Regions from separate parts of the Enterococcus sp. DIV0174 genome, predicted to be linked through region 2. Evidence: riboswitches for the same ligand, from Rfam matches in the RefSeq annotation. Region 2 holds a riboswitch; the other holds the start of a gene.

Region 1 (16,423 bases), 660 kb from region 2:
AGGAATGTCGAAAGACAAAGATGGTTCTTCAGCTTTGGCAGGGTTGGTTGCTTTCTTGACACCGATGACTTTGGTAAGTAGTGCATCAGTTGCATTGTTCACAAAAGTTGATGTTGAACAAGTAAACATTGCGTTTGGCGCAATTAACAACAAAAATGTCTTTATTGGGATTTTGGCTGGGCTAGTTGCCGCAGCAATGTACAATCGTTTTAGTAAAGTAAAATTGCCAATGGCTTTATCTTTCTTTAGCGGGAAGCGCGCAGTTCCCATTGTAACTGCTGGTGTAATGACTTTGATTTCGGCATTATTGATTTTTATTTGGCCACCAGTTTACAATACGCTTGTTTCATTTGGTGAATTGATTTCTGGAATGGGAGCAGTCGGTGCTGGACTATATGGTTTCTTTAACCGTCTATTGATCCCAACAGGTTTGCATCATGCGTTGAACAATGTGTTCTGGTTCAACCTTGCAGGAATTGATGATATTGGTAAATTCTGGGCAAGTGAAGGAACAAAAGGAATTACAGGAATGTATCAAGCTGGGTTCTTCCCAGTAATGATGTTTGGATTGCCAGCAGGTGCGTTAGCCATTTATCAATGTGCTCGTCCAGAGAAGAAAAAACAAACAGCTTCATTGATGTTAGCAGCTGCATTTGCTTCATTCTTTACTGGTGTTACTGAACCACTAGAATTTTCATTTATGTTTGTTGCTTGGCCACTGTATGTTGTTCATGCAGCTTTAACAGGTATTTCAATGTTTGTAGCAGCACTTTTCCATTGGACAGCAGGATTTAACTTTAGTGCTGGTTTTATTGATTTCTTCTTGAGTTTACGCGTACCAATTGCGAATAAACCATACATGTTGATTTTACTAGGTTTGGTTATGGCTGTCGTTTACTATGTTACCTTTATGTTTGTTATCAAGAAATTTAACTTGATGACACCAGGCCGCGAAGAAGGTACAGGTGAAGAAACGCCTGATTTAGCAACTGGTAACGATAAGTTTTCTGCTTTAGCAGATAGCATCTATGCGGCTCTTGGTGGAGCAAGCAATGTGACATCAATTGATAACTGTACAACACGTCTTCGTTTACAAGTGAAAGATACAAAACAAGTTGATCAATCAAAAATCAAAGCAACTGGTGTTCCGGGATTGAAAGTAATTGATGATCAAAATATCCAAGTTATTGTTGGAACAGAGGTTCAATTTGTAGCAGATGAAATGAGTAAATTACATGGAAGTCCTGTCAGCCAATCAGCTGGGACAGTAGTAGTTACCGAAGAAATCAGCAAACCAGAAGGACCACAAACACAAGATGTATATGCTGTAGCTACTGGGAAAGTGATTCCAATCACTGAAGTCGGTGACGAAGTGTTCTCACAAAAAATGATGGGTGACGGTTTTGCAGTTATTCCTGAATCAGGCGAAATTTTTGCGCCAGTTGCTGGGAAAGTGACAAGTGTCTTTCCTACAAAACATGCGATTGGTTTAGTAACTGAATCTGGAATTGAAGTCTTAGTTCACATGGGAATCGATACTGTTCAATTAAATGGTGAACCATTCACTGTCTTTGTTAAAGAAGGACAACAAGTGGGACGTGGACAAATGCTTGCAAAAGTCAATCTAGCAAGTTTGAAGGCAAGTGGTAAAGAAGCTGACATGATCGTTGTCTTTACAAATCCAGATAAAATCGATACATTCTCAGTAACAACTGGCCAAGATGGTGAAGTGAACGAAATTATTGGGACGGTAACGAGTAAATAGAGGTTGTGGCGCAAAACATTTAGCTCCGACTAGATAATGAGCAGGCACTCAAAGTAACTTCCAATGCTTTGTAGTAAATGTAAGTTATATCTATATAGAAGAGTCACTTTGAATCAACTCATGTAACTAAAAAAGGTTGCGACTTTTGTCGTAGCCTTTTTTTGATGAATAATAAAACGTGTGAATATTTGCTATACTAGAAGAAATAACTGGGAAAAATGAAAGATAGGTCTGCTTATCATGAGTTGTCATCATTTATAGATGAGGAGTTTTTTATGAAAAAAAAGGAATTTATTGTTCAAGATTTGCTGAGTAAAATTTATCAAGAAGAGTTCAAGGATGGTAAGTTGCCTGCCCAACGAACACTCGCACAAAAATACCAAGTATCTCGTTTTACGATTCAACAAGCAATCAAAAGCTTAGAGGAGATTGGAATTGTGCGCGTCGTTCAAGGATCAGGAATCTTTGTTCACGAAAAATGGGTTAAGAACCCATTGATATTTAATTCTTTGACACGCACGCCTTATGATCGAATAGAGTCTAAAATGTTGACGTTAGAAAAACGTTTAGCAAGTAGTGAAGAGTGTCAACTATTTCAATTAGAAGTTGGAGAAGAAATCTGGTCATTTTCGCGAATTCGATTAGTGAACTATAAAATTGAGCAACTAGAAAAATCATTGTTGCCAGTTAAATTGTTCCCTAAAGTAACAAAAGAAGTAGTCGAACATTCGATTCAACGCTTTGTTGAAAAAGAAGGGTACCGAATTTCACATTATATTAGTAACTACACGCCAGTGACTTTAACAAAGGCACAATCAGAAGTTTTAATGGTTAGAAGAGGAACACCAGCAATGCAAATCAAAAATCGAGCTTTATTGGCTGATGGTCGGATTTTTGAATATAGTGAGATTACAGCTATTGATTACTCGGTTACCTATATTCGTCCATTTGATCGAATGATTCATCAATCAAGAATTGATTGATGAGCTAATGAGAAAGAGGCAAGGACAATCAGTTGAATTGTCTTTGCCTCTTAGTGTATATCTTGAATTTTTTTGTTGGTACTTGTTTTTTTCAAATCTAACCGCTTTATGCTGCAACCTTATTCACGGTGTTCCCAAAGCAGCTCCTTCGGCAATAAGTCCTCTTTTCTTAAAATATGGAAAACTATTTTTAGAAAAGCATTCTTATTGCTTGAAGCTAAACGCTTTGCGCCACAACCTTATTCACGGTGTTCCTAAAACAACTCTGACAAGATAGTTTGCATTCACTACAAAATATGAGGAGCTATTTTGAGTGCCTGCTCACTATCTTGTCGGAGCTGAGCGTTTTGCGCCACAACCTTTTCCTCGGTGTTCAAGAAGTAACTCCTTCCAAATAAGCCTAAATTACTCAAAAATTTGGGAAGCAATTTCTGGTAATTTTTTCTTATTTATTGGAGCTAAGCACTTCTCTCACAACCTTTCTCACGGCGTAACAATTGCCCCATCTGGCGTCCTACTTTGTGTCCATTCATGCGGTCGATAAACAACCGGAAATTCAGCCGCTAGTTCTTCATTAAATGTAACACCAATGCCGACTTCTTCAATTGGATAGAAGAAACCATTTTTAGGTTGAGGAATATGCCCAAAAAGCTGTTGTGTATTTTTTGGCACATCAATATTTTCTTGGATAGCAGCATTATGAAGATGAATATTTAAATGTGTATTTACAGCTAAGCCAATTGGTGTGATATCTGACGGAGTATGCCAAGCAATACGAATTCCCATTGCATCACAAAAATGAGCTAATTTTAGTGCAGGTGTAATTCCACCAATCTGAGAAACGTGTGCACGCAGATAGTCGATCATTCGATTTCGTACAAGTTCTTGCCACTCCATTGGATTATTAAATAGTTCCCCAGTAGCAATAGGTGTAGAAGCTTGATTTCTGAGTTGTGTAAGCCATTCATTTTGATTAGGAGGCAAAAGGTCTTCTAGGAAAAATAAATGATAAGGTTCAGCAGCCTTTGCAAAACGAATCGCCTGATTTGGATGAAGACGTTCATGAACATCATGAAGCATCTGAAATTGATGACCATATTTTTGTTGAATGGTAGCAAACATTTTTAGTGTGGTATCCATGTATTCTTCTTGATTGAAATAAGAACCAGCGATTGGATTTTCAGGTGTTTGCAAATTTTTTGGATTACCTCCATAAAAACCTAATTGGCAACGAATATACTGGTATCCCTCAGACAAGAAACGATCAATTTCACTGAATAAATCGTCAATATTATCAGCAACTGCATGTGTATATGCGGGAATTGCGGTGCGTGCTTTTCCGCCTAGTAGTTGATAGAGTGGCATATCTGCTAACTTTGCTTTGATATCCCATAAAGCCATGTCAACGCCTGAAATTGCATTATTAGTAATTGGACCGTTTCGCCAATAAGAATTAACGTTCATCATTTGCCAAAGATCTTCAATTTGATTTGCATCTCGCCCTATAAGCAGAGGTTTGAGGTAGTCATCCACAACAGTTTTGACAGCTAGTGGGCGGAACTGAAAAGTACCACAACCTAAGCCAAAAACGCCCTTATTTGTTTCAACTTTGACCACTAATAAATTATGCCGATCTGGTTTGATCGCAAAACTTTTTATGTTCGTAATAATTGTTGGTGTCATTATATTCACTCCTATAGAAAATAATCTTGTGCTTCGTAGTTAGTAAAACATGTCATTTATAGCGCTGTCAATTTGGCCTAAAAAAAAGGTCGTATAGCTTTAAAAATCAGTCCAATTATCATTTTTTTTGTTTGGGAATATTGTTAAATAAAGTTTTTTGTTAGTTGTTTGTATAATAGGACTGGTTTTACAACGAGATGTCTCCATGCTAATATAGCTCGTGTAAACGCAAACAAGGAGGAGCGAGAAATGAATCATAAAGAAACTTCACAAGCAATCATTGAAGCTGTTGGTGGAAAAGAGAATGTTAATAATGCTTGGCACTGTATGACACGCTTACGATTTAACTTAAAAAAAGTTGAAGCAGTTGATTATGAGGCGTTAGAAAAAATTCCACATGTGGTTGGGACAAAGTATCAGAGCGACCAACTACAAGTAGTTATTGGAACGGATGTCGCAGACTATTTTCTTCCATTGGCAAAGGAATTAGGGTTGGAGGAAACACGGATAGTTGATTCAGGTGAAAAGAAGGGACTTGTATCATTGTTTATGGATACGGTTTCTGGAGTTTTTGGTCCGCTGGTGCCGGCGATTGCTGGTGCTGGGATGATCAAGGGACTGATGGCTGGATTGGTAGCATTGAATGTACTTTCAAATCAAACAGATTCCTATTTGGTTATTGATATGATTGCAAGCGGTGTGTTTACTTTCTTACCATTTTTTGTAGCAGCATCTGCTGCGAAAATTTTTCAAACGAATCAGTATTTAGCAATTGCGATTGCAGCAGCTATGCAATTTCCAACTATGACGGCAGCTGTTGCACAAGGAGAAGTCTCTCAATTCTTATTATTTGGCTTAGTTCCAGTTCCTGTATTTAATTATGCTGGAACAGTTATTCCAATTATTTTTGCCGTATTAGCATTAAGCTATATTTATCGTTGGGTCGACAAAGTTCTACCGCAAGTGTTACGAACTGTTTTCACGCCAACATTATCATTATTTATTGCAGGAATACTTTCGTTAACGGTCATTGGACCCATCAGTATTTTTCTAGGAAACTTATTGGCAAGTGGGGTAGAAGGGCTATTTGCAATATCACCGATCTTAGCTGGAATTGTCGTTGGCGCAATTCGCCCAATCGCGATATTTACGGGGCTTCATCATGCAATGACCCCGATTGCGTTACAAAATTTTGCAAATCAAGGCTATGATATGTTAATGCCAATGATGTTTATGGCGAACATGGCAATCACTGGTGCAACTGCAGCAATTTATACCAAGGTAACGACAAAAGAAGAAAAAACAATTGTCTTATCTTCAGCAATTTCAGGTATTTTAGGAATCACTGAACCAGCGCTATTTGGTATTTTATCGAAGTATAAGAAAGCTTTTGCTGCGGCTACGATTGGTAGTGCCTTAGCTTCAGCGTTCATTAGCTTTTTTGGGGTTAGAATTTATGGTTATATTTTGTCGAGTATTTTTAGTTTGCCGGCCTACATTGGGCAATATTTTATTTTTGCAGTGCTAGGTATTTTGATTGCTTTAGTTTCTTCGTTTCTAGTGACATATCTACTTGTACCAAAAGAAGAAACAGAAGATTTTGTAACCAATGAAGTTGATTTACATGCGGTAGCCCAAGGTGCTTATGTACCTTTAGAGGATGTTCCCGATGAAGTATTCTCGACAAAAATGATGGGAGATGGATTTGCTATTGAGCCAATCAATGGTGAAATTTATGCGCCCGTATCCGGAGTTGTTACCACAATTTTTCCTTCTAAACATGCGATTGGAATCAAAACAACTAATGGCGTGGAAATTTTGGTTCATATGGGAATCGACACAGTTTCGTTGAATGGCGAAGGATTTGAGCTATTTGTTCAAGCTGGAGATAAAGTTTCAAGTAAAACAAAAATTGCAAAGATGGATTTAGATTATATTCGCACGCAAAAAAAATCAACAATAGTCATGGTCATCATCTTGAACATGGAGCGCGTAGTGACACTTCATGGTGAAAAAAGGTTGGATGGCACGCATCAATCTGGTGAATTGTTAGAAAAAGTTGTTTTGAATTAATCAATTTTATGCACGAAAAAGGATGAGGCAAAACGTTATTTCGTTTTGCTTCATCCTTTTTTCTCTGTTAAGTAAAAATTAGGCTTCGTAAGAACGGGTGAATAATTCAACGATGTCTGACTTTGTACCTTTGCGTGGATTTGAAAAGGCGTTGCCGTCTTTTAACGCATTTTCAGCCATCAATTCAAAATCTTTTGGGTCTGCCCCAATTGATTTGATATTTGTTGGGATACCAACATCTTCAGAAATTCTTTCGAGTGCATGAATTCCCTTTTCAGCTGCTTCCATTGGAGATAATCCAGTAATGTTTTCTCCTAAGAAAGTAGCAATATCAGCAAAGCGTTCTGGACTAGCAATCATATTCCAACGTTCAACAGTCGGCATTAACACAGCGCAGCAAACGCCATGTGGGGCATCATATTGACCACCTAATTGATGTGCCATCGCATGAACGTAACCTAGGTCGGCATTGTTGAATGCCATTCCGGCAAGTAAAGAAGCATAAGCCATATTGGTACGTGCTTCAACATCATGACCATTCGCAACCGCTCGACGTAAATATTGGCCAATCAATTTCATTCCTTGAATTGCTTGAGCATCTGTAATTGGATTACGATTTTCTGAAACGTAAGATTCTACACAGTGACACAAAGCGTCCATTCCAGTAGCTGCTGTCAATTTACTTGGAACATCAAGCATCAACAATGGATCATTGAAAGAAACTAAAGGTACATTTCGCCACGAAACAATGACAAATTTCAAATGTGTATCTTCGTTTGTTAGCACGGCATGTCGTGTAATTTCAGAAGCTGTTCCAGCGGTGGTATTCACGGCCATCAGTGGTGGTAATGGTTGGGTCAACGTTTCGATTCCAGCTAATTTTGCAAGATCTTCACCATTTGTCAGGGCAATCCCAATTCCTTTACCACAATCATGGGCAGAACCACCACCAACAGTGATGATACTATCACAATTATTTTCTTGATACATCGCAGCTCCGGCTTGAACGTTACGAATTTTAGGATTTGGCTCGACACCGTCAAAAATAGTATAAGAAATCCCAGCTAATCGTAAGCTTTCTTCGGTTTGTTTGACAGGTCCATCTTCTAAATGATGTAAAAAAGAATCAGTTACAATCAAAATATTGTTTATGCCTAACAATTTTGCACGTTCACCAATTTTGGCAATGACCCCAGGACCAAAGAAATTGACGCTAGGCATCATAAAATCATAATTTGTTTTCATGTCAGTTGCTTCTTTCTAGTTAAGATAAGGTAATAACGTTTGGAACAAAATAGCGCTGGAAGCAGCACCCGGATCAATATGGCCAATAGAACGCTCACCCAAGTAAGAAGCGCGTCCTTTTTTGGCTTGTAACTCTTTTGTATGTTCTTTGGCAGATGTGATTTCTTCTGTTGTTAAGGGTTGATTTTTTTTGAGTATTTCAGCTACAGGAGCCCAAACATCGACCATTGTTTTATCGTCTACATTGGCTTTTCCACGTAATTGGATCCCGTTCAATCCTTCTTGTATAAGTTCACCTAGCTGTTCTTCATTTGTAATGGCAGTAACTTCTTTTGTTGCTTTGGCAAAATTCATGAATGCTGTACCATACAATGGACCGGAAGCCCCACCTACTTTTGAAATCAAAGACATGGCTAAGATCTTAAATGTATCAGTAATAGTTTTCGGTTGTTGTGCAGCAAATGCTTCTTGATAAGCTGCCATGCCACGAGCCATATTGTTTCCATGGTCACCATCACCAATTGGCGTATCTAATTCACTGAGCATGTGTTTATTTTTTTCGATTTCTTGAGAAAAATCATTCAACCATGCTTGTACTTTTTCGACTGTTAAATCCATTGTCATTCTCCTTTAGTCAATCATTTTCTTAAATTAGCCCCATGAGATGGTTGCAACTGGACTGGTTAAAGCTTTTGTCCATTCCGTTGTTGTCAAATCAATCAATGTCAGAGAAAGACCTTGCATATCAATAGAGGTCATATAGTTCCCAACCTTGTGGAAATCAACGTCAATATCTTTAGCCGCAAGTAAAGTTAACACATCATTTATAAAGACAAATTGTTCCATTAAAGGAGTGCCACCCATACCATTGACCAAGACACCAACTTTTTTTGGCGTTTCTGGATAAGCCTGAACTAATTTTTCAACTAATTCTTGTGCTAATTGTTTTGAAGGTTGTAATTTTTCGCGACGATATCCTGGCTCTCCATGAATACCAACGCCGAATTCGATTTCATCTTCTGCTAAAGTAAAACCAGGTTTCCCAACTTCAGGGACAGTTGCCGCTGCTAAAGCAACGCCAATCGTTTTGGTTGCTTGGACAACCTTTTCACCAAGCTCTTTTAATTCTGCTAAAGAAGCGCCACTTCGTGCAGCGTCACCTAAGATTTTATGAACAAGAACTGTTCCGGCAACACCACGCTTTCCAGCGGTATAAGTGCTGTCTTCTACAGCAATATCGTCATCAACAACAACGATTTCTGTTGGAATGTCGTTCATTTCGGCTAAGTCTTTTGCCATTTCAAAGTTCAAGATGTCACCAGTATAATTTTTAACAATCAATAAAACACCTTTGCCTTGGTTGGTTGCTTCGATAGCGCGTTCGATTTGATCTGGTGTAGGAGAAGTGAAGACATCACCTAAAACCGCTGCACTTAACATTCCGTCACCGACAAAACCAGCATGTGCAGGCTCATGCCCGCTTCCGCCACCAGAAACTAATCCGACTTGTGCATTCTCTGTTTGATTTTTAGCAATTACTCTGGAATCATCGACGCGATGAACAAGTGTTGAATAACTTTTTACCATTCCTTCAAGCATTTCTTCGATAATATTTTGTGGTTCATTAATGATTTTCTTCATTTTATTTCCAACCTTTCTTTGCTGCCTGCTTTGCTTCATTGACAATATGGTCGGGATCGTCAGAAACACTTGCTGTGATTCCAGCTGCGAATGCTCCTTCAACTAAGGGGGCATCAACTAACACATATTTTTCTTGTTGTTCTGGTTCTAATAAATCATATGCAAGTTCAGCACTTAAGACAGCACTGCCAAGATCAGCGAAGACAAAAAAGATATCACTATCAGTTGCTTCATTGATTGCATCTACAATTTTGGTTGGATCGCTACCTAATTCTCCGTCAGAAGTTCCACCTAGGGAAAAGAGCACGACATTCTCACTTTTGCCCATTTGCTCAATCATTTCTTTGAGCCCATCTGTAATCATTTGACTATGAGAAACGAGTAAGATACTTTTTTTCATTCCAAAAAACTCCTTTTTAGTTACGCATTCTATCTTTGTAGGCTTGTCCAATTCGATCAGCGACGATTAGAGCGTTTGCGACATCTTCGACAACAATTGGGAACGGCATTGAATGAATGGATTCTTCAGGAATGCAAGCGATTTTTGCTACTTCAAGTGCTTCTTCATAAGTAATGTGATCCACACCTAGATCAGCTAGCGTCAATGGCAATCCAACAGAAGCCATGAAGTCCATGACGTCATTCATTTCTTCCGTTTTTGCATCTTCCAGAACTAACTGAGTTAAGGTGGCAAAAGCAACTTTTTCACCATGAAGGTAACTATGTGCACCAGGTAAAACAGTCATTCCGTTATGAATGGCATGAGCTGCAGCTAAACCACCACTTTCAAATCCTAAACCAGATAACAAAATATTTGTTTCGACAATTTTACTCAATGATTCAGTCACTAAATTCGCATCACAAGCAATTTTTGCATTCAAGCCGTCTTCTTGTAAATGTTCCCAACATAATTTTGCCATCGCTAAGGCAGCATAAGTGCCACTAGCCGGAGGAGTTAATCCCTCTCTTGAACCCATTGGCAAACTTGCGTTAACGCGGGAATAAGAATCATGCGTTGCACGTGCTTCAAAATAAGTTGATAATGCGTCACCCATACCAGCAACCAAGAAACGAGTAGGTGCTTTTGCCACCACTTTTGTATCCACTAAGACAACGCTTGGACTTTGTTTAAAGTAAGCATAGTCGTCAAACGAACCGTCTTCATGGTACAAAACAGCCGAGTGAGAGGTTGGCGCATCTTGCGCTGCAATTGTTGGAACAATAATTAGTTTTTCACCCTCAGCTACAACTTTTGAAGCATCAATCGCTTTTCCGCCACCTAAACCAATAATGCAATCAGTGTGTTGTTCTTTAGCTACTTGTTGCAATCGTTTTGTTTCTGCTTGAGTGACTTCACCACTGAAACCGCCTTCAATAAATGATACGCCAAATTTTTCTGCGGTAGCATCTAGTTGTGGTCGAATACGATCCACATCAGCCGGGTTTGCAATCAGTAATGCAGAAGACCCAAAAGTCGATACGAAGTAACCTAAGTTCAGTAATTCATCTTCACCTTGTACATATTTGGTTGGTAAAATTAGTGCTTTTCTCATCAGTAGTTCCTCCTTGTTATCGTTTACTATTATAGCATAAAGCGTTATCATCAAAGAATCATTGAACTTTGATACCGCTTTCTTTCGAGAATGTGTTGAAGTATTTTGTGAAATAGGATTATTTTGTCATTTTTAGAAAATCGTCCTATACTACTAACTAGAGGTGAGAAAATGAGCACAACTTTATTTGATATCGAACAAGTTTTAGATTTAGATAAATGGGAAAAAGTTCAAGAAAGTCTAGCCCTCGCTACACATTTGGCCATTATTTTAGTAGATTATCGGGGTAGACCAATTACGAAACACAGCCAAGTTCAACCTTTTTGCCAGTTAGTACGTAATCACCCTGAATTGGCTGTTTATTGTGAAAAATGTGATTCAAGAGGAGGCCTGGAAGCTGTTCGAACAGGAGAGCCGTTTATTTACCGTTGCCATTTTAATATTGTTGATATGGCAATCCCAATTATGGTTGATAATCAATATGTTGGTGCAATCATGGCTGGAGAAGTTCTGCTAATAGATGGACAAGAAAAGTTAGAACAAGTTTTACAAGTAGAAGACCAAGAAAGATTGGAAGCATTTAAAGAAGAACACCACGAATTATTTGAACAATATCCCCAGTTTACCTTGGCTGATTTGCAGAGAACAGCTGTAATGTTAGAAAGTTTAAGCGAATACATCGTAACGGAAGCAATCAAAAAAGATTATTTAATCAAAGCGTATAAGCAGACACTCCGCATTTCAAAAAAAGCAGAAGTACCGGATCAATCAGTTGATTTAAAAACAGTGCAAGCAGACATTCGTCAATCTTTATTGGAAAACCAATTAGGGACAGAAAAAGATAGGTATCTAGCCAAAAATAAAATGCTGCAACCTGCAATTGATCTGATTTTTGCTAATAAAGGAAGTCATGTCGATCTAAATATGTTAGCCGATGTAACGAATTTGAGTCCAAGCTACTTAAGCCGACAGTTGAAAGAAGAGTTTGGAGAACCTTTCAGTCAAATTTATGCGAAATTAAAAATCTATTGGGCGGAACAATTATTGAGGACAACAGATTTAACAATCAGCGAAATTAGCGATCAATTAGGTTATGTTGAGGCCAGTTACTTTGTACGTTCATTCAAAAAAATCAAGGGAATCACACCATTGAATTACCGTAAGCGACACAAACATTTTCCGATGGATTGAAGCAAGTCGCGAATCAAGCACAAGAAAAAAGCAGTTGACATTCTTTTTTTTGAACGTTATGCTTTTTTTGTTAATTGAATATGTTTCTTCGGGGCAGGGTGTAATTCCCGACCGACGGTGACAAGTCTAACTTGAAGTCCGTGACCCGCAATAGTTTGCGGTTGATCTAGTGAAAATCTAGAACCGACAGTTAAAGTCTGGATGGGAGAAGAAAAACTTATCGAAAAAATGACGGGAAAAGTGTCCCTTTTTTTGTCGTGCTTCTTTGAGTTTATTTTGACTATGAGCCTCGTGTAATTACACGGGGCTTTTTTGTTTGGAAAGGAGGAATTCATTTGCATGAACGATTTATGAAAAAAGCGATTCTAGCAGCGGAAAATGGGCGTGGGAAAACATTTACGAACCCTTTAGTCGGTGCAGTTATTGTGAAAGACGATCAAGTCCTAGCAGTCGGCGCACATTTAGCATATGGCGAGGCACATGCAGAAAAAGTAGCAATTGATTATTTATGCGATACTCCCGAAAAACTACTCAATTCAACAATTTATGTCACTCTAGAACCTTGTGACCATCACGGAAAACAACCACCTTGCACAGAGGCAATTATTGCTGCTGGAATCAGGCAAGTAGTAGTCGGACAAGTAGACCCTAATCCTATAGTGTCTGGTCAGGGAATAAAAAAACTACGAGATCATGGGATTCATGTTTTAGTTGGTGTGTTAGAAGAAGAGGTTCGAAATTTAAACAGACATTACAATTATTTTTTTGAAAAGAAGCGGCCATTTGTTGCGCTAAAACAAGCAATATCATTAGATGGAAAGTTAGCATTATTGAACCAACGAACCAGATTAACAAGTGAATATGTGGTGCAAAAAGTTCGCGAAGAAAGGGCGAATTACCAAGCAATTTTGGTAGGAAGTCAAACTATTTTGACTGACAATCCCAAGTTAACAAGTGCGATAAACGATTTTCCGTTTTATCGAGTAATCTTAGATCGACGAGGAAGGGTGTTCGAACACGAAAATCTTGCTGTTTTTCAAGATGAAACAGCGCCAGTTTTGATTTTTACAGAACAGTCTGAAATTTGTCAGACATTACCGAAACATGTTGAGGTAATTTATCTGCCGAAAGTTTTGATTTCCGAGGTATTAACAAAATTAGGAGAACGACTGATCCAATCTGTGTATGTTGAAGGTGGTGCAAAAATTCATGATGCTTTTTTGGCAAGTGCGTGTTGGGAAGAGCTGATTACTTACGTTGCACCTAAAATTTTAGGTGGTGATAGTGTTACGTGTATGTCCTCTAGTCGACATGTTGAAAAAGTAACAGAATTGAACAATGTCACAGTCCAAGCGTTAGACAACACAATAAAAATCGTGGGGAGCAGAGTATAAAATGTTTACTGGATTGATTCAAGAGCAGGGAAAAGTGACTAAGATTACACGACATGGACACACAATCGAACTTACTTGCGAAGCGTCTGAACAATTGTTAGACAATTATCGAATTGGAGACAGTATGGCTATCAATGGGACATGTCTAACGGCTATTGCAATCAACAATCAACGATTCTGTGTGGAAATGATGCCAGAAACGTATCAGCGAACGACTTTTTCGCAAATGAAAGTCGGAGATCCGGTCAATTTGGAACGCGCATTGCCTTATAACGGACGACTAGAAGGACACTTGGTAACAGGGCACGTAGATGGAACGACTCGCTTGCTACAAAAAAAAATGCAAGAAAATGCCTTTGTTTTTGTTTTCGGATTACCGGGTACTTTTAAAGGTGAAATTATTCCGCAAGGATCGATTGCAATCAATGGTGTTAGTTTAACTGTTACAGCAGTGACCGAGCAGACCTTTTCGGTTAGCTTGATCCCACACTCAAAAGAACAAACGAATTTAGGAAAACTGGTTCAAGGACAATTGGTCAACATTGAAACTGATTTACTAGGAAAGTATGTAAAGGCACAAGGAATTCTTAAGTGGTGAAAGAAGGACAAGAGAGATGAACCATAAAAAAATTGAAGAAGCTTTACTAGAATTACGAAAAGGAAACTTAATTATCGTAGCAGATGATGAAAGCCGGGAGGCAGAAGGAGATTTAGTTGGGATTGCAAACTTAGTATCACCAGAAACAATTAATTTTATGACTAAATTTGCTCGAGGACTCATTTGTGCGCCAATCACTCTTCAACGTGCCAAGCAGCTACAGTTAACGGAGATGGTCCAAAAAAATACCGATCCATTTGGTACAGCATTTACGATCAGTGTTGATTATGAAACAACGGTAACTGGTATTTCTGCTTACGATCGAGCAAAGACGATCAAAGCTTTAGGGCAAACAACAACGAAAGCTACGATGTTCCATCAACCGGGCCACATTTTTCCGTTGATAGGCAAGGAAGGCGGCGTCTTGAAGCGAAGAGGACACACGGAAGCTGCACTTGATTTAGCAAAATTAACCAATCAATCAGAAGCTGCCTATATATGTGAGATTTTAAATGAAGATGGAACAATGGCACGTTTGGAGCAACTAAAAGTTTTGGCGCATAGCTGGCAGATGCCACTTATTACTGTCGAAGAGTTGAAACAATATTTGGAAGAGCAACGACCAACTGTTCAACTACCTACAGCATATGGTGACTTTGAATTAACTTTGTTTGAGGACAACGCTGGTGAAGAACATTTATTGCTAACAAAAGGTGATGTGCGAAAGAGTGAAGAACCTTTACTCGTGCGTATTCATTCTGAATGTTTGACTGGCGATGTATTTGGTTCCCACCGTTGTGACTGTGGCGACCAGCTTCATGAAGCTATGAGGATGATTTCGGAAAGAGGAACAGGCGCTATTCTTTATTTACGTCAAGAAGGCAGAGGCATTGGTTTAAAAAATAAATTATTGGCTTATCAACTACAAGAAACAGGTATTGATACTTATGATGCGAATCTTGCTTTAGGATTTGAGCCAGATGAGCGAACGTACCAATTTGCGGTAGAAATGTTAAAGAAAACGAGTATTCAGAGAATCGAATTATTGACGAATAATCCAGAAAAAGTGACACAGTTGATGGAACAAGGAATTGAGGTCGTTAAACGCGTGCCGCTTGAGATCCCGCCAGAAAAAGAAAACTATACGTATCTACAAACGAAAAAAACAAGATTTCATCACTTACTATCAATTTGAGAATGGAGAAAACAATGCATACTTTTGAAGGAAACTTTCATGGACAAACGAAAAAAATTGGGATTGTTATTGGACGATTTAACGAATTTATTACATCAAAACTACTAAGCGGGGCAATTGACAGCTTGGTTCGTCACGGCGTAGAAGAAGAAAATATTGATGTTTATTGGGTTCCAGGAGCCTTTGAAATTCCCTTTATGACCAAAAAAATCGTTGCAACGAATCAATATGATGGTGTGTTGACTCTTGGGGCGGTGATTCGTGGAGCAACGACTCATTACGAATTGGTTAGTAATGAAGTAGCAAAAGGTGTGGCACAAGTTGGTTTAGCATCAGAAATTCCAGTTATGTTTGGTGTTCTGACGACAGAAACAATTGAACAAGCAATTGAACGTTCAGGCACAAAAGCTGGAAATAATGGGGCAAACGTGGCACAAGGATTACTCGAGATGATTTCCTTAACGCAACAAATTAGGAACAACTGATTGCGGCTGCCTTAATTTGTTCGTTTACTTCATTAAAGAATAAAAAGAGCAAGGGTTGAACTTTTTACTGACTAGAAACAGTAGGAGGTTCAACCCTTGCTCTTGTATAAGTGATGCGTATTTGTAATAACAGAATTTTTCTTGTTTTCGATAGAAAAATAAGGAAAATTGTATAACATTTGTAATAAAAACGAAAAACGGTTACATTTATCATTGACTTTTGAAGAAGTTACCGTTATGATGTTCACATAAAAGGCGTGTTACTGGTCCGACCAGGCATCAACCAGCATGTAATAGACTGTGGGAGCAGTGTATTAATGTTGGCTTTTTTATTGTCTTAGATTGGAGGTGGCGAGTTGGAGATCATCAAGAGTATCAACAACAATTTTGCATTAGCGATGAAAGATGGCAAAGAAGTTATTGTTGCAGAAGTGGGAATTGGCTTTGGAAAATTTCCTAAAACGATTGCAGAAGATGAAGTCGAAAAAGTATATCAATTAAATGATTCCAATTTAAATGGGATTAACTTGGCTCAGTTTCCGCTAGAAGTCATGAACTACTCTCATCAAATTGTCAAAAAAGCTGAGCAAGAACTCCAGTTACCAACGACAGATCTT
Region 2 (16,423 bases):
ATCTTCAAGAAGTGTTGATTGAATTAAGTAAAGTTGTCTCGCCAATTGAGCAAGATATGTATCTTTCACAACTGACAAGTGAATTTCAAGTTAGTCGTGAAACGATTCAAAAACAATTGCGTGAATTGAAACGAGCAAACCGCCAAGAACAGCAACGGACTGCTGAGCCGAATATACCAATGGTCAAGCAGGAGTTACCGCAACAAAAGCAACCTCTGACGCAAGTCGAAAAAGCGGAGCAAATGTTGTTGTATCGGGTGTTTAAAGAAATTTCTGTTCGGAATTTGCTGAAAGAACAAGAGTTTCAATTTATCCACGATGAGTACGCAGAAATCTATTTTTTGTTTGATGCGTATCTATCACAATATGAAGAGTTTAACCTTGCAGATTTTTTAAACTTTTTGCAAGATGAAAAAATTAGGCGTTTAGTGGTGGAGATTGCCTATTTGCGAGTCGCTGAAGAAAGCTCTACGCGAGAAATTCAAGATTTACTGGCTGTTATCAGTAAATCTGGCTTAGCTGATAAAATAATCGAAAAAAAACAATTGCAGCAAGAAGCCAGACGTACAGGTAATAAACAGTTAGAATTAGAATTGACAATCGAGATCATTAATTTAACGAGACAGTTAAAACAAGCCAAATAGCTACTTGAAGGGGGCCTTCTTTTATGGCAAATGTAACAGATAAGAAAAAGTATGAAGCAGCAGTGACAGCTTTCATCAAAGAACACAAACCTAAAAGACAAGTTGTCTATGATGATCTATCAAACCAACTTGCTACACCATTTACATTGAGTGCTGAAGAAATGGACAAACTAATTCAAAAAGTTGAGGATGCTGGAATCAGTGTTGTCGATGAAAATGGTGATCCATCAATTCACAGTTTAAAAAGTGGTGAGAAAAAAGCTGAAAAAGCAAAAACAGAAGATTTATCTGCACCAACTGGTGTAAAAATCAACGATCCAGTTCGTATGTATTTAAAAGAAATCGGCCGAGTTTCCCTTTTAACAGCTGAAGAAGAAGTAGCACTTGCCTTGAAAATCGAAGAAGGCGACCAAGAAGCAAAACAACGTTTAGCTGAAGCAAACTTGCGTTTAGTTGTAAGTATTGCAAAACGTTATGTGGGTCGTGGTATGCAGTTCTTAGATTTGATCCAAGAAGGAAATATGGGCTTAATGAAAGCCGTTGAAAAATTTGATTACCGTAAAGGATTCAAATTCTCAACTTATGCGACTTGGTGGATTCGTCAAGCAATCACACGTGCGATTGCTGACCAAGCACGTACAATTCGTATTCCAGTTCATATGGTTGAAACAATTAATAAATTGATTCGTATCCAACGTCAACTACTTCAAGACTTAGGTAGAGAACCAACACCTGAAGAAATTGGGGCAGAAATGGACCTACCTACAGAAAAAGTACGCGAAATCTTAAAAATTGCGCAAGAGCCTGTTTCATTAGAAACACCAATTGGTGAAGAAGATGATTCACATCTTGGTGATTTCATTGAAGATCAAGAAGCTACAAGCCCTGCTGAACATGCGGCTTATGAATTATTAAAAGAACAATTGGAAGATGTATTGGATACATTGACTGACCGTGAAGAAAACGTGTTGCGTTTACGCTTCGGTTTAGATGACGGTCGAACAAGAACTTTAGAAGAAGTTGGGAAAGTTTTCGGTGTAACGCGTGAACGTATTCGTCAGATCGAAGCAAAAGCACTAAGAAAATTACGCCATCCATCACGTTCAAAACAATTAAAAGATTTCTTGGAATAAAAACTAAAAAGCTGGCACAAAACGTTAATTCGTTTTGTGTCAGCTTTTTTTAGTTGTTCAAATGGATAATTTTTTTCACATAATCTTTGCTTTCTAAAACTTGTTTTTGTGTGAAAAAATTTTTTTAACTCTTATTTTTAACGTTCGATTTACTGATTTGTTAGAAAATCGTAAAGATAAACTATTGGCTGATAGGCTAGAATGTGATAGATTAAATGTTAGCGTTAAACTTAGTTAAAGGAGCCGATCACTAAGTGAAAAAAAAATGTCCAAAATGTGGATCAAAAAAGATTAAAGGCCAAAAAGTTTGTCCAGATTGCGGCTTTAGCCTTGAAGAAAATGATCAGCACATTCAAAATGAACGAGATGTTGTCGAAACAACAGACCAATCTCTTGAACAAATTCCTGAAGAAAATAATCAACCAGATTTTCCAGATACAGAGTTAAATGACCCAATCGAATGGTCAGAGCTAAAAGATTTGCCACTTGAATCAGTTATGGAATTGTTTGATACGTCTGAAACCCCAGAAGAAACAGCAGTAAAAGAAACTGCAGGTGAACAATTGGAAGAAAAGAAAGAGAAAGCTGTCAAACCTATGAAAAAAAATCAAGATAACCAACCAGAAAATCAAAAAGAAACCAAAGTGAAACAAAAACTTTCGATTGATGAAACGGTTGAAAAAGAAAAACAAGAACGCATTGCACAGCTAAAAGAAAATGTTGAAAAAGAAGATAACCAGTCAATTCTTGCAGCGTACATTCAGGCTCATCGTGAAGACGTGGATGAAGAACAATCAAAAGAATTAATGCAAATGATTCACGAAAAGATTGCTGCTGAACAGGCACCTGAGATTGCAGAAGATGTAGCAGATATCAAAGAAGAAAACCGTACTGACACAGAAGCTATCGTGTCTGATTCTGCTAAGAGTGACGACAAAAAAGAAAAAAACATAGAACATTCAGAAGAGTTGGCAACAAAAGAAAAAACTGTTGAGCAAGTTGTCGAAGACCCGAAATCTAAAGTTGACGAAGCGAAAAAAACAGTAGAAAAAGCAGCTGAAGAACCAACAGTTGTTTCTAAGAAACAATCCATAAAGGATGAATCCTTAAAAGTTGCTAAAAAAAATGCAAACAAAGCTGTGCCAGTTCAAGTAAAAAAAGAGAAAATGAGTTCTCAAAAAAAAGCCGATGCAGTGAAACAATCAACGAAAGAAACGGTTGAGCAAACAACTGTGAAGCCTGAAAAGCTTGAAAAACCAACTGTAACATCCGCTACAGATAAAGCAGCTTTTCAAAAAGAATCAGAACCGACAATGTCAGAAACAAAACAACCAACTGAACAACCAAAAAAAGCTAAAAAAGGACCTTATCTTTTATTAGCTGCAGTTATTTTATTAGGTGTTGGTGGTTGGGCATACTATGACAATCAGCAAAAAGTCGAAGCCGAGCGAATTGCTGAGGTAGCCAGACAAGAAAAGCAAGTTTCTGAAATGAAACAAGAACTAGCTAGTTTTTATGTTGATGATACAAATGAGTTCATTCGTACAGACCACTTGAATCAAGACCTGCCAAAAATCAAGCAAGAGTTAAAAGAAGTTGACTCTACAAAAGATTATCAAAAATTAAATGAAACATACAACGACATTCAAGAAAAGATAATCAGTATTAAAAAAGTAAATGATTTGTTTACTGAACCTGTGATTGAAGATGATCATTTAGTTGAACAGCCAGTACTAAAAAATACTGATAAAATCGAGGCAATTGAAACAGATGATTCAGCTTTTGGAGCGCTTATTAAAAAAGCACAACAAGAGGCAAAAAAACAACTTGAGCAAATTGAAACAGCTAAAGAAAAAATAAAAGTTGTGTATCAAAATGAAAAAGTTGTTGATTCAGCTACACGGGATCAATACAAAGTAGCGAAAGAAGCGGTTGATAAAATCGTAAACAAAGAACTTGCCGAGCCGTTCAAACAACAATTAACAAAAGTAGATCAGCAATTAGTTGAGAAAGAAAAACAAGCGGCTGAGAAAAAAGCTGCGGAAGAAAAAGCAAAACAAGAAGCAGAACAAAAGGCAAAAGAAGAGCAAGCCGCTGCGGCTCAAGCAGCCGCCCAAGCAGAAAAAGCAGCTCAAGAAGCCGCGAAAGCAAGTACAGCTTCTGGTACGACTACTGTAGGTTCAGGTTCAACAGCAAATCAACCAATCATGGGAACGAATGCAAGTGATGTAGCAGATAGTTCTAATACAGCGTGGAACTGGGCATCTGGAGTGAGAGAAAGTGTCATTGCTACGTGTATTCAACGAGGCTATATTGTCGAAGGCGGCTATAAGTTAGAAAAAGCGCAAATTAAAAATGGTGAGGGCTATTATAATCTTTATGCGACTTCAACCAAATCATCTCTAATGAGTGGTATTGGGGAAAGTGCCTTACCATTTTATATCGTAACAATCAACTGTAAAACAGGTTGGTTTGGCGGGAATGGAAGTAATTAAAAAACTTACTAATCTAACAGATGACTGGCTTAGGCGAATCAGGATGAATGATTCGCCTAAGTTTTTTTTATGGAGTACTGCTTCGAACATTGTTCTTGGTGAAAGCTGTATGTTATGATAGCAGAGAAAAGTGACGGGAAATCAAAGCCTTTCAATTAAAAGGAGATCGAAATGAATAATTTATTAGCAAACATATTTACAGGAATTATTATTGATGAAAATGAAAAAAATTATTTTGTCCAAAAAAACGGGCAAACTTTTGGATTAAGCAAATCAGAAGGAGAGCATCAAATTGGTGAAGCGGTCGAAGGATTTGGTTATCAAAATCAAAAACACGAAAATCGTTTAACAACATTGATTCCTAAAAGTCGCATTGGTCATTATGCCTTTGGAACCGTAACAGCAACTAGAAGAGATCTAGGTGCTTTTGTTGATATTGGCTTACCAGATAAAGACTTTGTTGTTTCTTTAGACGAGTTACCCACGATGACAGAATTGTGGCCTAAAAAAGGGGATCGATTGATGATTGCTTTGAAGGTGGATGCAAAAGATCGCATTTGGGGTGAACTCGCAGATGAAAAAATCTTTAAGTCATTGAGTAAACATGGGAATGAAGAGTTAAAAAATAAAGATATTTCTGGAACAACGTACCGTTTGAAATTAGCAGGAACATATGTCTTAACCGATGATTTTTATGTGGCGTTTATTCATCCTTCCGAACGTTATCAAGAGCCACGATTAGGCGAACACGTGAGCGGCCGAGTTGTAGGCGTTCGCCCAGACGGTGTTTTGAATATTTCGTTGAAACCACGTGCGCATGAAGCCATCAGTGATGATGCACAAATGATTTTGACAATTTTAGAACGCTCAGCAGAAAAACAATTACCATTTACCGACAAATCAGATCCGGAAGATATCATGAAAACTTTTGGAATCAGCAAAGGCGCCTTCAAACGTGCAATGGGTAATCTGATGAAGCAAGGATTAATCAAACAAGAAGATGGCGTCACAAAATTAATTGAAAAATCTAATTGAGAATATCTTGCATGTTTTTCTTAACTAGCTTATAATTATTATAATTTAACTGAGTATTATCATTTGTTTATTTGTAATTATTATAAATTGTTGGAGTTGAATTAATGGATGAATGCTATATTGGCAATGAAAAAAACGAAACAACAATTACATGAATCGGGTTTTAAGTTAACTCCGCAGCGAGAGGCGACACTGCTCGTACTTTTAGAAAATGAAAAAGAGCATCTGTCTGCTGAAGAGATTTTCTTTTTAGTTAAGAAAAAAAGTCCAGAAATTGGTCTTGCAACGGTTTACCGAACATTAGAAATTCTAACTGATTTAAAAATTGTCGATAAAGTGAGCTTCAATGACGGATTAGCACGCTACGATTTACGAAAAGAGGGTGCGAAACATTTTCATCATCACTTGTTATGTCTTAATTGTGGTGCTATCGAAGAAGTTGAAGAAGATCTTTTAGGAGAAGTCGAACAAGTTGTTGAAAAAAGATATCATTTTTTAGTGAAAGATCATCGTTTGACCTTTCATGGAATTTGTCACGACTGTCAAGAAAACGAAAAGAAAAAGTAGCCCGTCTGTTAAAAGACGGCTTTTTCTTTGTGCAGATAACGTAAATGGACTATCGAAATAAGGGTGTATCTGATATGATAGAGAAAGCATGAGGTGGGTTATAGTATGAAAGAAGAACTAAGTGAGTACCTTCATTATTTGAATATTGAACGTGGACTCTCGGCCAATACGCGTAAAAGTTATGAACGTGATTTGGAACAATATTTGCATTTTATGGAAGAAAAGAAGATTACTTCTTGGCAAATGGTCGATCGTTATCTAGTTATTCAGTATTTAGAAAAACTACATGAAGAACAAAAGGCGACTGCGACAATTACCCGAATGATTTCTAGCTTGAGAAGATTTCATCAGTTTTTGCGACAAGAACGCTATACAGACCATGATCCTATGCAGCATATTGATACACCAAAGAAGGCACAAAAATTACCAAGTACGTTGACACTTAAAGAAGTCGAAACATTGATTGAAACACCAGATACATCCAAAACATTAGGGATTCGCGACCGAGCAATTTTGGAAGTCATGTATGCAACGGGCATGCGGGTCAGTGAATTAATCAGTCTAAAATTAGGTGATCTTCATCTTTCTCTCGGCTTATTACAAACAATTGGTAAGGGAGATAAAGAACGAATCATTCCTTTAGGAGACTATGCAATTCAATGGTTAGAACGTTATTTGGATGAAGCGCGCCCTCTGTTAGTAAAGGATACTTCCGAACTACATGTATTTGTAAACAATCATGGAAAAGGACTCTCTCGACAAGGAATCTGGAAAAATTTAAAACAATTAGTACAACAAGCAGGTATTCGTAAAGACGTTACGCCACATACTTTACGTCACAGTTTCGCTACACATTTATTGGAAAACGGAGCAGACTTACGGACGGTGCAAGAACTATTGGGACATGCAGACATCTCAACAACACAAATCTATACACATATCACTAAGAAAAGAATGACAGATGTTTACAAGCAGCATTTTCCAAGGGCTTAATCAGAGGAAGGTGAAACAATGTTAACACATTACCGAAAAGAGAACCGAAAAATTGCAATGGGCTTATTAAGCTTTCATAAAAAATTGACGGATCAAACCGATTTGTTAAAAGAAATCGATGTTTATGAGGCAGAAAATGATTATGAACTGTTTTTCTTCACACCAGAAGACTCGACAAATATTCAAGGAATTATCGGTATTGAATGGATCGACAAGAATCAATTAGTCATTCATGATATTTCGTTGAACCCTTCTTATCGAGGAGAAAACATGGGATTCTTGATGCTAAATGAGCTTCAAGAAAAATATCCAGAAGTGACTTTTTTAGCAACTGAGGTTACGAAACCTTACTTGTCTAAATGGCAATGAAGCATAATGAAGAAAGAGTGAATCATTTGACTGAAATCAATATTAAACTAGATATTTTTGAAGGACCACTGGATTTATTGCTTCATTTGATTCAGCAAATGGAAATTGATATTTATGACATTCCAATTGCGACAATTACTGAGCAATACATGAACTATATTCATACGATGAAAACAATGGAGCTAGCGCTAGCGGGAGAATACCTGGTGATGGCAGCTACATTGATGGCAATCAAAAGTAAAACATTATTGCCTGTTCAGGAACTCGCCATTGAAGATGATTTAACGTGGGAAGAAGATCCACGAGACGAATTGGTTACGCAACTTTTAGAATATCGAAAGTACAAGTATGCAGCAGAAAAACTAGTTGAAAAAGCTGAGGAACGTAGTTTATATTACTCAAAAGAGCCAACGATGGTAGAAGACTTAGCAGAAAAAGAATTGCCTCTCAAACGTGGACAAGTAAAAAAAGTCGATTTATTTCGGGCGATGCAAGCCATTTTGGAGCGCAAACAATTTTCACAAAAAGTGGAAAAGACGATTGCCCCAGACGACACGACAATCGAAGATCGTATGAGTTTTATTAAGGAAAAGCTAGTGAACAGTCAAGCGGGCTGTACATTTGAATCATTTTTTGAAGCACCAACAAAAGCAGAAGTCGTGACGACCTTCATAGCGTTACTTGAACTGATGAAAAATGGACAGATTTTTGCTGAGCAGGCTGAAAATTATGATTCAATCATGCTTTATCCAGTAATAGGAGATACAACGAATGACAAAATTAAGTGAACTAGAAGCTATCCTTTTTGTGGCCGGCGAAGCAGGAATCGGTAGTGAAGAACTAAGCTATTTATTGAATGTTGATAAACAAGAATTAGCTGAATTGATTTTAGCCTTAGAAAAAAAATACCAAGCAACTCTTGATTCAGCGTTACACATTTTTGAAACAGAAGACCATTTCGTCTTAACAACTAAGAAAGAATTAGCGCCACTCTTAAAAAAATATGCGCAAGGATCATCAAATACGTTATCACAAGCAGCAGTTGAAACGTTAGCAATCATTGCTTACAAACAACCAATTACACGTACAGAAATCGAACAAATCAGAGGTGTCCAAGCTTCTGGTCCCGTTCAGCGATTGGTTGCTCATAAGCTAATTGAAGAAAAAGGGCGGGTGGAAGGTCCTGGTCGTCCCATTTTGTATGGAACAACTGGCTATTTCCTTGATTATTTTGGATTAAAAGATTTAACTGAGTTGCCAGATACACAAGAATTAGAAAACGCGTTAAAAGATGATGAATCATTGGATTTATTTTTTGATGGAGTGAGCGAAGGAGAAAAAATGTAATGGAAAGATTGCAAAAAGTAATCGCGCATGCGGGAATTACTTCTCGAAGAAAAGCAGAAGAATTTATTTTAGCTGGTCGGGTAAAAGTCAACGGCACAGTTGTGCGAGAATTAGGTGTAAAAGTTGGAAAACACGATGTTGTTGAAGTAGACGAAGTGCCAATTTATCAAGAAGAATATGGTTACTATTTACTTTATAAGCCAAAAGGGGTCATTTCTGCAGTATCAGATGATAAAAACCGAAAAGTGGTTACTGACTTGTTGCCGATGGTAAAAGAACGAATTTATCCTGTAGGACGCCTTGATTATGATACATCTGGTATTTTACTATTAACAAATGATGGTGAATTTGCGCAACGTTTGACGCATCCAAAGCATGAGGTAGATAAAGTCTATGTTGCAAAAGTAAAAGGAATCGCTACAAAATCGGTGCTATCTCCTTTAACGAAAGGAATTAAACTAGAAGGACGAAGAACGGCACCTGCTAAAGTTCAAATCTTGTCAGTTGATCCTAAAACGAATCACAGTATTGTTGAGTTAACAATTCATGAAGGACGTAATCACCAAGTGAAAAACATGCTACAGGCAGTTGGCTTACCCGTACAAAAACTGAAACGAGAAAAATATGGTGATCTGACTCTTCAAGGGCTACGTCCAGGAGAGTATCGTGAGTTAAACAAAAAAGAAATCAGTACATTATTAAATCATTCAAAATGACAGCTTACTTTTTGTAAGAACTAAATGTTGCTTTTTTTTCAAGGCTATGTATAATGTAAGTGTAAACAAAATAATATAAAAGGTTCGTCTTCAGGGGCAGGGTGCAATTCCCGACCGGTGGTTACAGTCCACGACCTATTTCTCTAAGAAATAGCTGAATCGGTGAAATTCCGATACCGACAGTAAAGTCTGGATAAAGAAGATAGAGCTTATTTGACTAATCATTTATCAGATAACTCTAACTCTATTTTCCCTGTGAAAGTAGAGTTTTTTTGTTTGAAAAATTAGTTGGATAGTTCGCTGAAGAGGAGTCCTAACAGGAGGATTTCAAATGAAGAACACACGGGTACAAAAAATGGTCATGGTAGCGATGTTTGCTGCAATCGGATTGGTTTTACAATTTATTGCTTTTCCAATTATGCCGGCATTTAGTTTTTTAAAAATTGATTTTAGTGATATACCTGTCTTGATCAGTATGTTTTTATTCGGGCCGGTAGCTGGTGTCGCAACAGCTTTCTTACGCTCACTTTTACATTTGGTGACAACAGGATTTTCACCAGACAATTTAGTTGGTGATGTTGCAAGTTTTTTGGCAACGACAATTTTTACGTTACCAATTTTCTACTTCTTCAAACAAAATAAAAAACATGCGAATAGAAACAAAATTTTAGGTGTTGTCACAGGAACTTTAGCAATGACAATTTTCATGAGTATCGCAAACTATTTTGTTATTACACCATTATATCTTATGTTTTTTGGATTGAATGCTAATCAAATGCTAGGTATGCCGTTGGTTAATTATGTATTGATTGGAATTGTTCCGTTTAACTTAATCAAAGGATTTATCGTTAGTGCTGCTTTCCTAGTTTTACACGCTAAGTTATTACCTTGGTTAAGTCGTAAACAGCATGCCTTAGAACAAAGACATACGATTTAAAATGTATATTCAAAAGGACCAGTAATTTTTTGGTCCTTTTTTTTTGAAAAAAAATGCAATAAAACCGCAAATGTAAACGTTTTATTAGTTGTTATTGAGTATTTTATTTTTTTATGCATAAACATGAATTTGTAATGAACGAATGTGAAATTCTTCTCTTTTTAAATGACGAATAGGTTTGTTTGAAAAACAAAAAGACAGGCTACAATTACTTTGAAAGAAGTATCTTAGCTGAAAGGAGGCAATGATTCGTCATTATAAATGGTTTTATGAACAAAAAGTATCATTTATTTGAGATATTATTTTTGTTCTGCCGCTCTTTTTGATAAAATAACGATAGAACCAATGTTACTTGATTCTAAAAAATGAAAAAGGGAAAGGAAGAAGAAAATGGAACAAAAAAAGAAAAAATTTCAGATGCCGTCAGCGTATACGGTCTTATTCATTATCATTGCAATTATCGCTGTCCTTACTTGGTTTATTCCGGCTGGTCACTATAGTGTAGATGATGCAGGCAACATCATTGCTGGATCTTATCAACGAGTAAAACAAAATCCACAAGGTCTTTGGGATATTTTCATGGCACCAATCAATGGGATGTTGGGGGTTGAAGCAGGTGAGCTAACAAGTGCGACACCAGCTGCTATTCCGATTTCGTTCTTTATCTTGATTGTGGGTGGATTTTTAGGAATTATCAATAAAACGGGTGCATTAGATGCCGGAATCGCTTCTGTCGTTAAGAAATTTAAAGGCAAAGAAAAAATGTTGATTCCTGTGTTAATGATTTTATTCGCTTTAGGTGGTTCAACTTACGGAATGGCCGAAGAAACAATTCCTTTTTATGCATTACTAATTCCAGTTATGATGGCGGTTGGTTTTGATACTGTAGTAGCTGTTGCAATCGTTTTAGTTGGTTCGCAAGTAGGCTGTTTGGCATCAACTGTTAATCCGTTTGCCACAGGGGTAGCTTCTCAAGCTGTTGGTATCTCAATGGGTGAAGGAATTGGCTTACGTTTCTTGATGTTTGTGATTTTATTAGGTATTTCAATCGTTTATGTTTATCGTTATGCTTCAAAAATCGAAAAAGATCCAACCAAGTCTTTGGTTTATAGCCAACGACAAGAAGACATGAAACATTTCGATATCGAATCGATTGGTCGTCAAGAAACAATTACAAGCAAACAAAAATCTGTTAATATTTTATTCTTTATTACGTTTGGTATCATGATCATCAGTTTGATTCCTTGGACAACATTGAATGAAAACTTTACTATTTTTGAATCATTAACAAACTGGTTAACAGGACTTCCTGTAATTGGTACAGTATTAGGGATTGACATGTTACCACTTGGTGACTGGTACTTCCCAGAAATCACTATGTTATTCTTAGTTATGGCAATCGTTGTTGCATTCACATACGGCATGAAAGAATCTGAATTTATTTCAGAATTCCTAGCTGGTGCATCAGACTTGATCGGCGTAGCAATCGTTGTTGCTGTTGCTCGTGGTATCCAAGTTGTTATGAACAATGGTTTGATTACTGATACTATTTTACACTGGGGAGAACAAGGATTGAGCACATTATCTTCAAGCGTGTTCATCATCATTACGTTCATCTTCTATATCCCAATGTCATTCTTGATTCCATCAACATCAGGTTTAGCTGCGGCTACAATGGGAATTATGGGACCAATGGGTGAATTTGCTGGTGTAGGTAAAGACTTAGTTATCACTGCTTATCAATCTGCTTCTGGATTGGTTAACTTGATTACACCAACTTCTGCTATTGTTATGGGGGCTGTTGCGATTGCTCGTTTTGACATCTCTGTTTGGTGGAAATTCACAGGTAAACTGATTGCTATTTTATTTGTAGCTATCTGTGTGATTCTCGGTGTTGCGGCAATGATTTAGTTTTGCCTAGACAAAACAGTTAGAAACATCTATCATTAAATAATAAAGTAAACAAAGCTAACTGAGTTGGCTTTAAGAAGACTCGGTAGGCAAACTATCGGGTCTTTTATCTTATTAGGAGGTAAGTGGAATGAAACAATTTGTTACAAAAGAACATCATGAACAAGCGTTACAATCACTTAATGAACTAATCAGAATCCCTTCTGTATTAGACGAAGAGGATACTGGGAAAGGCCATCCTTTCGGAACAAAAGTTGTTGAAGCATTAGATAAGGTTTTAGCAATCAGTGAAGAATTAGGCTTCCGCACATTTAAAGACCCAGAAGGCTATTATGGTTATTCAGAAGTTGGTTCTGGTGATAAATTATTTGGTATTTTGTGTCACATGGACGTTGTTCCTGCTGGGGATGAAAAAAATTGGGATACAAAGCCGTTTGATCCAACTGTAAAAGATGGCTGGTTGATTGGACGTGGATCACAAGATGATAAAGGACCATCAATTGCGGCAATGTATGCTGTTAAATCATTGATGGATGCTGGAATTGAATTTAATACACGGATTCGCTTTATTTTTGGGACAGATGAAGAAAACTTATGGCGCTGCTTAGATAAATACAATGAAAAAGAAGAAGGAATCACACAAGGTTTTGCACCGGATGCTGAATTCCCATTGATTTATGCTGAAAAAGGATTACTACAAGCCTATTTGACAGGTCCTGGTACATCTGATTTTTCTGTGAAAGCAGGTGGCGCATTAAACGTCGTTCCTGATGCTGCACCATACGCTGGTGAAAAATTAGAAGAAGTGAAAGAAGCATTGAACAAACTTGGTTTTGATTTTGAAGATCATGGTGACTCAATTATTGTTCTTGGAAAAAGCATTCATGCGAAGGATGCACCAGAAGGCGTAAATGCTATTTCACGTTTGTCTATGGCTTTAGCTGAAGTCTTTGATTTTGCACCAATTGATTTCTTAGGTAAATTAGTGAAAGAAAACGCAACGGGTGAAAATGTTGTTGGAAAGACGAAAGATGAACAATCTGGCGAATTAACAATGAATTTTGCTAGTTTAGAAATTACACCAGAACAAACAAAAATTGGTGTAGACATGCGTATTCCAGTAACATTTAAAAAAGATGATTTAGTAGCAAAACTAACAGAAACAGCTAAAAAATATGAACTAACTTATGAAGATTTTGATTTCTTAGATTCATTATACGTGCCACTAGATAGTGAACTAGTAAAAAATCTTTTGCAAACTTATCGTGATATCACTGGCGACATGACTGAACCATTTGTTTCAGGTGGCGCAACTTTTGCTCGTACAATGAATCAATGTGTGGCATTTGGAGCAATGTTCCCTGATACACCAGATTTCATGCACCAAGCCAACGAACGTTGGGAATTAAGCAGCATGTATAAAGCAATGGAAATTTATGCTGAAGCTGTTTATCGCTTGTGTGCAAAATAAGTAGCTTGTGAGTAATCTTATAGAAACATCTTAATTCTATGAGAGAAAATTTTTTGTACAATGTTTAATCAAAGAGGTGTGACGATGCTGTCACATCTCTTTTTTTGAAGCAATTAAGAAATTTCTTTCGTCATTTTTTTGAAATACACGTATAATAAATTAAAAGATGATTGAAGGAGGGTGGTTGCTTGAAAAAATTAGGAAAAATATTTTTAGGCTTATTGGTTATTTTAGGTTTAATTAGTGTTGGAAGCTATTATTATTTAAAAGAAAATACTTATGAACCAAGCCAAACCGCATTAACAACCAGTAAAAAAGCGATTGATAATAAGGAGTATCTTTTTTTTAAAAGTCCAAAAAAGAAACTGGCACAACAACATCCAATCATTATTTTTTATCCAGGTGCTTTAGTTGAGCCAGAAAGTTACAGTGTTTGGGCAAATAAACTTTCTGAAACTGGCTACGATGTGGCAATTGTTAAAATGCCACTCAATCTAGCGATACTAGATAAAAATCGTGCAGAAAAAGTGATTGAGGATTTTCCTGATCGCACCTTTGTTTTTGGCGGACATTCACTTGGCGGGGTAATGAGTAGTCGGTATGTTTCTCAAAATGTAACAGATAAGAATAAAGGCATTTTTTTCTTAGCAAGTTATCCTGACAAAAAAGGAGAACTATCTCAGTCGAAAATTCCGGTACTTTCAATTACGGCATCAAAAGATCAAGTATTAAATCACGAAGCATATGAAGAGGCCAAACAATACTTACCTGCACAAACAAAGTATGTGGTGATTAATGGTGGAAACCACAGTGGATTTGGTGCATATGGTGAACAGAAAAAAGATGGAGAAGCAGAAATTACGAACGAAGATCAGCAAATCGCTCTTGTAAATACGATTGAAAATTGGTTGAAGCAAAATGGTTGGTAATCCCTTTCACCACTAGTAAGTAAAAAAACGTGAGTCTAGCGAAACAGCTTGAAAAAGTAGCGATTGAGCTAATTTTTCAGACGGTTTCTGATTGGACTCACGTTTTTTTTTTGAGCAGAAGCGTTGCTCATCCTATTTTATAGACAACTCTTCTTATGAAACTCATAATTGAATTGCCGAAGTAATGACAAATTAGTTTTGTTCCTCCAATAGTATTGCTCGAACGGGACACTTCTGATAGGCTTTCTTTACATACTCAGTTTCTGCTTCAGTGACAAATTGTTGATGTGCTTCTGGTTCTTGTGCAAAAAGCACGATTCCTTCTTCATCGTAATCAAAAATATCAGGGGCCTCAATTTGACAAAGACCGCAAGCAATACAACGTTCGGGTACAAGTTTACATAATAGTGACATTTTTAACCATCCTAACTTAAGGAGAATTGCTATGCTTTCATTTATTCTATCTTTATTTCCTACAAGAAACAAGTTGCGAGTCAGTTCTTTTTATCAATTACTGACAGGTAAAAAAACAACTTCAGTATTGATTTTTGGTTTCTTGAATGAATTGTTGCCAGCTCACAGTAGTTTACCAGAACTAACTCAGGAAACCTACCAGCAACGATTAACTGAGTTAGAAACATCAGGCTTGATTCAAATTGAAGAAAATGAAGTTTTCTTGACAACAAGAGGGAGAGAACGCCAAGAGAAATTGAATGTCTTATATCCTGAATTACATTTTGACCTCTACGGTAGAAACTGGGAAGAGGTGTGGCGACTGACAAAATTCGCAATTCAAGTTGTTTCATATTTAGCTGTAAGTCAATCAGATTACTTACCTGCAGAGACTAGCCCATTTTATACAACTAGAATCAAATCTTGGCTAGCCCATAGCGATTGTTCAAAAGAACAGCTAGCTGATACTTTTTATCACGAGCTATCGGCTTGTTTAAGCAAACTAACGACAGAGCAGGCCAATTTATTAGCCAATCAGTTTTCTGGTTTTGAACAAATCGGTTTACTGCCTTATCAGCTAATTGAGACGAACGAGGATGAAACGACAATTTATTTACAACAGGCGCAAGCTGTTCACGCTTTTTTGAGCCAATTGAAACAGTTTCCGGATTTCTTATTGGCTCAGTTGCTTTTACCTGTTGTGGCACAAAATTACAATCAAAGTATGCTGGTTACACGGCAACTTTTTCTTGAAGGATATTCACTTACTGAAATTATGGCACGTCGTCATTTGAAAAAGGGGACAATCACGGATCATCTAGTTGAATGGGCCTTGTTCTTAGACGACTTTCCGTTTGATCAGTTGATTTCAAAAGAGACGAACCAATTATTAGCTAGTCAAACAGCTCCTGTTCAAACTTGGCGTTACCAAGAGTTAAATGAAACAGGTACACTTGATTATGGTGAATTTCGTTTTTATCAAATACGAGCATTAAAAGGAGGCCAAAAAGATGAACTTATCAGCTGAGTTAAAACGTTATTTTGGCTTTTCAACTTTTCGTCCAGGCCAAGAAGAAATTATTCAAACATTGCTGGATAAAGACGACGTACTAGCTGTCTTGCCAACTGGAAATGGGAAAAGTTTATGTTACCAGTTAACTGGCTATCTATCGGAAGGTTTGGTCATTGTGGTTTCACCCTTGCTATCGCTAATGGAAGATCAGGTTATGCAGTTGCAAAAAATGGGAGAAAAAAGAGTTGTAGCATTTAATAGTTTGCTGACTTTTTCAGAACGGAAATACGTTATGGAGCATTTATCTCAATACAAATTTTTATTTTTAAGCCCGGAAATGTTAGTGCAATCAGAAATATTAACACAATTAAAAAGACAAAAAATCGGTCTTTTTGTGGTTGATGAAGCACA

What was found. Region 2 has a riboswitch for FMN ahead of IGJ93_RS04500 (ECF transporter S component). Riboswitches for the same ligand answer to the same signal wherever they lie in the genome.
Region 1: linked by a shared signal. The riboswitch ahead of ribD (bifunctional diaminohydroxyphosphoribosylaminopyrimidine deaminase/5-amino-6-(5-phosphoribosylamino)uracil reductase RibD) and the one ahead of IGJ93_RS04500 (ECF transporter S component) in region 2 are both predicted to bind FMN.

What each region holds. Positions count from the first base shown of each region.
Region 1 covers NZ_CP172881.1:240,123-256,545, forward strand. The annotation lists gene nagE (N-acetylglucosamine-specific PTS transporter subunit IIBC) at 1-1,765, shown strand, start outside; gene IGJ93_RS01230 (GntR family transcriptional regulator) at 2,041-2,748, shown strand; gene IGJ93_RS01235 (enolase C-terminal domain-like protein) at 3,232-4,431, opposite strand; gene IGJ93_RS01240 (glucose PTS transporter subunit IIA) at 4,681-6,504, shown strand; gene IGJ93_RS01245 (iron-containing alcohol dehydrogenase) at 6,583-7,749, opposite strand; gene dhaL (dihydroxyacetone kinase subunit DhaL) at 7,765-8,367, opposite strand; gene dhaK (dihydroxyacetone kinase subunit DhaK) at 8,401-9,390, opposite strand; gene dhaM (dihydroxyacetone kinase phosphoryl donor subunit DhaM) at 9,392-9,790, opposite strand; gene IGJ93_RS01265 (glycerol dehydrogenase) at 9,807-10,943, opposite strand; gene IGJ93_RS01270 (PocR ligand-binding domain-containing protein) at 11,115-12,134, shown strand; FMN riboswitch at 12,215-12,351, shown strand; gene ribD (bifunctional diaminohydroxyphosphoribosylaminopyrimidine deaminase/5-amino-6-(5-phosphoribosylamino)uracil reductase RibD) at 12,470-13,528, shown strand; gene IGJ93_RS01280 (riboflavin synthase) at 13,530-14,126, shown strand; gene ribA (GTP cyclohydrolase II) at 14,143-15,321, shown strand; gene ribH (6,7-dimethyl-8-ribityllumazine synthase) at 15,336-15,806, shown strand; gene IGJ93_RS01295 (PRD domain-containing protein) at 16,163-16,423, shown strand, end outside.
Region 2 covers NZ_CP172881.1:898,340-914,762, forward strand. The annotation lists gene dnaG (DNA primase) at 1-644, shown strand, start outside; gene rpoD (RNA polymerase sigma factor RpoD) at 668-1,777, shown strand; gene IGJ93_RS04460 (cell division site-positioning protein MapZ family protein) at 2,179-4,272, shown strand; gene IGJ93_RS04465 (CvfB family protein) at 4,444-5,307, shown strand; gene IGJ93_RS04470 (Fur family transcriptional regulator) at 5,416-5,874, shown strand; gene xerD (site-specific tyrosine recombinase XerD) at 5,980-6,867, shown strand; gene IGJ93_RS04480 (GNAT family N-acetyltransferase) at 6,886-7,236, shown strand; gene IGJ93_RS04485 (segregation/condensation protein A) at 7,254-8,024, shown strand; gene scpB (SMC-Scp complex subunit ScpB) at 8,008-8,583, shown strand; gene IGJ93_RS04495 (pseudouridine synthase) at 8,583-9,299, shown strand; FMN riboswitch at 9,382-9,507, shown strand; gene IGJ93_RS04500 (ECF transporter S component) at 9,631-10,236, shown strand; gene IGJ93_RS04505 (YfcC family protein) at 10,627-12,147, shown strand; gene IGJ93_RS04510 (M20 family metallopeptidase) at 12,278-13,618, shown strand; gene IGJ93_RS04515 (alpha/beta hydrolase) at 13,807-14,547, shown strand; gene IGJ93_RS04520 (ferredoxin) at 14,740-14,961, opposite strand; gene IGJ93_RS04525 (helix-turn-helix domain-containing protein) at 14,993-16,027, shown strand; gene IGJ93_RS04530 (RecQ family ATP-dependent DNA helicase) at 16,011-16,423, shown strand, end outside.